3 regions of the Arthrobacter sp. NPDC057259 genome follow, and region 1 is predicted to be linked to each of the others. Evidence: riboswitches for the same ligand, from Rfam matches in the RefSeq annotation. Region 1 holds a riboswitch; each other region holds the start of a gene.
The links. A riboswitch is a leader RNA that binds a small molecule or an ion and turns the genes downstream of it on or off. The one in region 1 is predicted to bind thiamine pyrophosphate.

Region 1 (2,252 bases):
CGTCGTCGAGCGCCTCCCCCACCCGGGCCCAGATCTCCGCGGGCGGGACGGCGAGATTCTCCGCCCCGAACGCGACATCGTCGCCCACGCGGGAGAGCACCACCTGGGTCTCCGGGTCCTGCTGCACCAGCCCGGCGCGACCCCGCCGGTCCCGGGGCGGGGCCCCGTCGATCAGCAGGCTGCCGCTCTCGTCGGCGTCGTCGGCATCCGCGTCCGCGCCGCCGCCCTCGCCGAGCACCCCGGCGAGGGCGTGCAGCAGAGTGGATTTGCCGGCGCCGGAGGGCCCCAGCAGCAGGACCCGTTCGCCCGGGCTGATGTCCAGGTCCAGTCCGCTGATGGCGGGCCGGGACCGCCCGGCGTGCCGCCAGCCCCAGCCGCGGGCGGTGACCGCGGCGGGGCGGACGTCGTCGGCGTTCATGCGCGCGGTGTCAGGAGAAGACGGGTTCGGTGGCCGCCTTGCGGGAGGCGAAGGAGGCCAGCACCCCGGTCCGGGCCAAACCGCGGGTGGCGATCCAGGCCAGGCCGCCGGCGATCACGGCACCGGAGATGGCGCAGAAGACGATGTAGGCGGCCTTGTCCGCGGCCTCGAAGGCGATGTTCCAGCCCCAGGGCAGGAAGCAGTCGTTCAGGCCGCAGAAGAGGCCCGCGCCGGCGCCGGCGAGCAGGGAGACGGGGAGGTTGAACTTGCTGTAGCGGAAGGCGGCGAAGACCAGCTCCGCGCCGAGGCCCTGCAGGATGCCCGAGATCAACACGGTGGTGCCGTACTGGGAGCCCATGATCAGCTCGCCGGTGGCGGCGACGGCCTCGCAGAACAGTGCGGCGCCGGGCTTGCGGACCACCAGCATGCCGAGCACCGCGGGGATCATCCAGCCGCCGGCGTAGAGGCCGGTCAGGGGCGGGTAGACGGCGGTGAGCGGGACGGACACCACGTTGGAGCCCTGGTCCCAGGCCCAGAAGATGACGCCGCCGGCGATCGCGATCAGCGCCGCCAGGACAATGTCGACCACGCGCCAGCTCTTTTTGCCGGCCGCTGTGGTGCGGGGGGTGGAAATATCGGTCATGTCGTCCTCCTGAGGTACAGGAGGGGAGGGTATTCCGGCCACGGCGGCCGCTGCCGCGTGTTCCGGACACCCTGAGAACTCGACTCCCTTGCGCCGGTACTAACCGGATCAGGTTCGAGGGTCTGCGGCTGTCCGCACTCTCAGCGCCCACCTACGGTTTCCGGATTCCTCCGGAAGGGTCCGACGGCGGCGCTCCCCTGTCGTTATGAATGTCGCCCGTGTGGGCTGGCCCAGTTTACACCCGCGCCGCCGGGGCCCGCCTCCCCTCCCTGCCGAGCCGGATCAGCACGATCCCGGCCGCCAGGAACCACGCCCACATCAGGAGGCCGTAGCCGCCGTAGAGCGCCGGGACGAGGTACCGCAGCGCCTCCGCGAGCAGCCCCAGGGCACCGGCGCCGATGCCCAGCCAGCCCACCGCCCGGGAGAGCCCTGCCCGCACCATGGCCACGGACATGAGGAGGATGCCCGCCGCGGAAAGCACCCCGGCGACGGCGGGTGTGTTGTTCTCGGCGATCACCGCCTCGGCGGCGGCGCTGATCCGCTGCCGCGCGGCGTCGTCGGCCGCCCCGGCGTACCGGTCGCTGAGGTAGACCAGCACCAGAGAGCCGCGGCTGGTAACCGGGATGGCGAGGATCAGCGCCCAGGACAGCCCGCCCACCAGGGCGCCGCCCAGCGCCAGGCCCCGTGCCAGTCCCTCTGCCGCCGGAGCGCACGCCAGGAACAGCGCAGCGAAGACGGGCACCGCCAGGATGTTCGGGACCGTCCAAAGCAGCTGCTCGGCGACGTAGACGGGCTTGTTGCGGGCGATGAACTCCAGCGTCGGCACGGCCCCGTCGACCGGCGGCGGCGCGATGAAGTCCAGCACAAGGGCCAGCACCAGCAGCACCACGAACGCGATCGAGCAGCAGCCGGCCGCCAGCTGGAACGGCGCCCAGGGTGCGCTCCGGTCTCTGTCCATGCCCGACGGTAGGCCGGGCGGCGCGCGGCGGACAGGGGCGTCCGCCCCGGACCGGTGTGCCAGTAGGCTAGGGGCAGTCCTGTTTCCACCCGCAAGGAGCACGAAATGAACATTGTCATCAAACTGCTCGGCACCGGCATCAGCCTGGTCGCCGGTCTCGTCGGCACCAAGCTCGTGGACACCGTCTGGGAGAAGACCACCGGCAACAAGCCGCCGAAGGGCCACGACGACGA
Region 2 (2,252 bases), on a different contig from region 1:
CCGGCCCTGACCCTGGACCTGCTGACCGAGGCGTTCGCCAACCTGGGCGACTCGGACTCGCGGAACCGCCAGTCCGGGACCACGGAGTCCGCGGTCCGCGAGGCCGTCCCGTCCGTGGAAGCGCCGTCCGTGGAAGCACGGTCCGTGGAAGCCCCCGCCCCGGAGGCTGAAGCACCCGCCGAGGCTCCGGCCGCCGGACGGTCCGCCGACCAGTCCCGGGCCACCCGTGGCCGGGGACGTGCCCGCACGGCCCGGATCCAGCCGCCGAACGCCCGCAACCGCGCGGCCGAACCGGAAAACCGCAGGGAACCCGCCCCGCAGCAGGCTCCGAAACAGGAAACCCGCCAGCAGGAGGCTCCGAAGACGGCCGCACCGACGGCGGCCCCCGTCGCCACCCGCACTCCGGCGGCAGCGGAACCGGCCACCGGCCAGCGCCGTCCGCGGCGGCACCGTAGTGCCAGCCGTGCCCAGGGGGCAGCCAACGAGACCGCCGTCGAGCAGCGCCGGCAGGCCTCCGCCCCGTCCGGCCAGGGCTCCGTCCACGAGGCCAAGGCACCGGAAACGGTCAAGCCGGTCGTCAAGGACAACGGGGGCCCGATCATCCTCGGCGTCGGCGTACCGGCCTCGGAGCTCTAAACCGCTCCGCCGCCGCACCACCCGGTACCGCTCCGTACCACTCGCGGGTATCTCCCGGACTCGACGTTTCGAAGCGTCGGCTCCGGGCGGTACCCGCGAGCCGGTTAAGGAGGAAGGCTGGCCGGAGGATCGAACGGGACGGGCGGGCGAACCCGGGACGGGGCGCTACGCTGGAACGCGACACGGGGTGCCGCGCATCGGACCGGCTGAGATCCACACCCGTTGAACCTGTCCGGTTAGCACCGGCGAAGGGATGTCTCTTGTCTTTGACCCAACCCGCGGCAGCACCCGCGGCACCTTCAACCACGCCCGCGGCCGGCGCCAGTTTCCTGCAGACGGTGTTCCCTGCATCCAGGGCCGACGCCGGACCCGAGGCGTCGGCCGGCATGGCCCACGACGCCACCGGACGGGCCCCGGTTCCCCGGGTCCTGGCCATCGCCGGGTCCGACCCCTCCGGCGGCGCCGGGATCCAGGCGGACCTGAAGAGCATCGCGGCCATGGGCGGCTACGGCATGGCCGCCATCACCGCGCTGACCGCGCAGAACACCCGCGGCGTCCGGTCCGTGCACGTGCCCCCCGCCGCCTTCCTGACCGAGCAGCTGGACGCCATCGCCGAGGACATCACCATCGACGCCGTCAAGATCGGCATGCTCGGCGACGCCGGCGTCATCGACGCGGTGCGTGAGTGGCTGGAACGCACCCGGCCCGCCGTCGTCGTCCTGGACCCCGTCATGGTCGCCACCAGCGGCGACCCGCTGCTGCAGGAATCGGCCGTCGCGGCCCTCCACACCCTGCTGCCGCTCGCCGACCTGGTGACCCCGAACCTGGCCGAACTCGCCCTCCTGCTGGATGAACCGGTCGCCGCCGGCTGGGCGGGGGCGCTGGAGCAGGGCAAGCGCCTCTCCGCGCTGGCCGGAACCACGGTCCTGGTCAAGGGCGGCCATCTCGAGGAGGACGCCGACGGCGGGTGCCCGGACGCGCTGGTCAACAGCGCGGGACTGCCCGGCAGCGAGACCGTGGTGGTGCCGGGGGAGCGGGTCGACACCCGCAACAGCCACGGAACCGGGTGCTCGCTGTCCTCGGCCCTCGCCACGGCCTACGCCGCCGGCGGGGACTGGGAGGCCGCGCTGCGACGCGTCAAGCCCTGGCTGCTCGGGGCGCTGCGCGAAGCCGGACGGCTCGACGTCGGCACCGGCAACGGACCCGTCCACCACTTCCACCACCTTGCCCAGCCGGCGGAACCGGCGCCCGGGGCCGGCGCGGAACACTCCACGGAACACCTTAAGGAACCCGGCGACTTCGCCACCGGCCTCGAGCCCCTCGCCGCGGAGGGCCTGTCGGAGATCTACGCCCTGGACTTCATCCGGGGCCTGGCGGACGGGACCCTGCCGGAACACGAGTTCGCCTACTACCTCGGCCAGGACGCGCTCTACCTCAACGGCTACTCCCGGGTGCTGTCCCGCGCCGCGGCGCTTGCCCCGACGGAGGCGGAGCAACTGTTCTGGTCACGGTCGGCCGCCCAGTGCCTTGAGGTTGAGTCGGAACTGCACCGCAGCTGGCTCGCCGGGCGCGCCGGCACCCCGCGGCAGGGACCGGTCACCAAGTCCTACGTGGAC
Region 3 (2,252 bases), on a different contig from region 1:
GCACTCCCGCCGGATGACCCTGCTGGGCCTGGCCGGGTAGAGGGCCCGCGGCCGGTGAGGCCGAGGCGACCGGCCGCGCTTACGCACGGCCGCGACTAAGCCCGGGCGTCGAGGGCGGCGAGCAGGGCCTGCGCCGCAGCGGCGGGGTCGTCCGCCTCGGTGATCGCCCGGACCACCACGATCCGCCGGGCCCCGGCGTCGAGGACCTGCTCCACATTTGTCAGGTCGATGCCGCCGATCGCGAACCACGGCACGACGCCGGCTACCTTGCCGCCGTCGCCCGCGGCCTCGGCGCGCTCGATCGCGTCGGCGGCGTAGCGGACCAGGTCCAGGCCGACGGCGGCCCGGCCGGGCTTGGTGGGTGTCGCCCAGACCGGGCCCACGCAGAAGTAGTCCAGCCCGCTCCGGCCCGGCGCGGCGGCGATGGCGGCGTCGACCTGCTCCGAGGTGTGGGTGGACAGGCCGATCACGGTGTCCTTGCCGAGGAAGTCCCGGGCCGCTCCGAACGGAATGTCCTTCTGCCCGATGTGGAACACCGGGGCACCGGCCAGCGAGGCCAGGTCGGCGCGGTCGTTGACGGCCCAGAGCCGGCCGTGGCGCGCCGCGACCGTGTGCAGGACCTCCAGCAGCTCCAGTTCCTCCGCGGCTTCGATGGTCTTGTCCCGGAGCTGGATGATGTCCACGCCCCCGGTAAACGCGGCATCGACAAAGGCTTCAAAGTCTCCGCGGTCCTTGCGGGCATCGGTGCAGAGGTACAAACGGGCGGTGCTGTGGACATCCTGGCTCATGCCCCAAGCGTAGTTCCTCTAAACTGGGCGCATACCGCGGGAGCCCCGCACGCCGTCGACGGCGCAGGGCTGAGAGGGCGTCAGAGCCGACCGCTTGACCTGATCCGGCTAGTACCGGCGTAGGGAAGGAACCCATGAACACCACCCCCAGCCCTAAGGCCCGGCCGCACGGCCCCGGTGCCCAGCCTGACGGCCGCGGTGCTCGGCCTGACGGCCCCCTCGACGCCGTCGTGATCGGCGGGGGCGTGATCGGCCACGGCATCGCCTGGGAACTCCGGCGCTCCGGACGCACCGTGGCGCTGATCGACGACGCCCCCGGGGACGGCGCCAGCTGGGCCGCCGCCGGGATGCTGGCACCCGTCAGCGAACTCCACTACCAGGAGGAGGGACTGCTGCCCCTGATGCTGGAGTCCTCCAGGCTCTGGCCCGCCTTCGCCGGCAGCCTCGCCGACGGCGGCGACGGGGGAGCCGGCACCGGCTACCTCACGACGCCGACCCTCGCCGTGGGCGCCGACGCCGCGGACCGGCAGGCGCTCGCGGACCTGCGCGCCCTCCAGGTGGCCTCCGGACTGTCCGTCGAACCCCTCACCGTGCGGGAGGCCCGCCGCCGCGAACCGTTGCTCAGCCCGGCGATCTCCTGCGCCTTCGAGATCCCCGCCGACCACCAGGTGGACCCGCGCCGCCTGATCACCCGGATCAGAGCCCTGCTGGCAGCCGACACCGGATTCCGGGCCGTCCCGCACCGCGCCGCGGGCCTAATCGAGGCGGACGGCCGGATCGCCGGCGTGCGGCTCAGCGGGGGAGAGGAGATCCGGTCGGCCGAGACCATCGTGGCCAACGGCCTGGGCGCCGCCGCCCTGCAGGACCTCCCGGCCGGGCTCACCCTGCCGCTGCGGCCGGTCCACGGCGACATCCTCCGGCTCCGGGTGCCCGAACGCCTGCGTCCATTGCTGAGTTCCACCGTGCGCGGGCTGGTCCGGGGTGTCCCGGTCTACATCGTTCCGCGCGGAGACGGAACCGTGGTGGTTGGCGCCACCCAGCGCGAGGACCAGGCCGGGGACCTGGCCGTCTCCGCCGGAGGGGTCTACCAGCTGCTGCGCGATGCCCAGCAGCTGGTCCCGGCCGTCGCCGAGCTGGAACTCGTCGAGGCCACGGCCAGGGCACGCCCCGGCACCCCGGACAACGCCCCGCTGCTGGGACGGGTCCGTGCCGCCGGCGGCGGCCACGTTCCGGGCCTGGTGATCGCCACCGGCTTCTTCCGGCACGGTGTGCTGCTGACCCCGGCGGCCGCGGCCATCTGCCGGGAGCTGCTGGACGGCACCCCGGACCCGCGCTGGGACGGGTTCCTCCCGGACCGCTTCGACCGCCCACGCACCGACGCTGAGCACAACCAGTCGACCAGCCAGGCGCACAGCCCTACCAATGCTCTCCACCCCGCGACCCACAGGACAACCGCATGAACAT

Region 2: linked by a shared signal. The riboswitch ahead of ACFUCU_RS01525 (bifunctional hydroxymethylpyrimidine kinase/phosphomethylpyrimidine kinase) and the one ahead of ACFUCU_RS06110 (ECF transporter S component) in region 1 are both predicted to bind thiamine pyrophosphate.
Region 3: linked by a shared signal. The riboswitch ahead of thiO (glycine oxidase ThiO) and the one ahead of ACFUCU_RS06110 (ECF transporter S component) in region 1 are both predicted to bind thiamine pyrophosphate.

Annotation. Positions count from the first base shown of each region.
Region 1 is NZ_JBHUYA010000003.1:49,414-51,665, reverse strand. Features, by position in the region: gene ACFUCU_RS06115 (ABC transporter ATP-binding protein) at 1-418, opposite strand, end outside; gene ACFUCU_RS06110 (ECF transporter S component) at 429-1,061, opposite strand; TPP riboswitch at 1,129-1,270, opposite strand; gene ACFUCU_RS06105 (hypothetical protein) at 1,297-2,019, opposite strand; gene ACFUCU_RS06100 (DUF4235 domain-containing protein) at 2,125-2,252, shown strand, end outside.
Region 2 is NZ_JBHUYA010000001.1:325,498-327,749, forward strand. Features, by position in the region: gene ACFUCU_RS01520 (Rne/Rng family ribonuclease) at 1-636, shown strand, start outside; TPP riboswitch at 810-907, shown strand; gene ACFUCU_RS01525 (bifunctional hydroxymethylpyrimidine kinase/phosphomethylpyrimidine kinase) at 1,023-2,252, shown strand, end outside.
Region 3 is NZ_JBHUYA010000004.1:219,409-221,660, forward strand. Features, by position in the region: gene ACFUCU_RS08795 (ferritin-like fold-containing protein) at 1-40, shown strand, start outside; gene thiE (thiamine phosphate synthase) at 96-788, opposite strand; TPP riboswitch at 815-932, shown strand; gene thiO (glycine oxidase ThiO) at 923-2,248, shown strand; gene thiS (sulfur carrier protein ThiS) at 2,245-2,252, shown strand, end outside.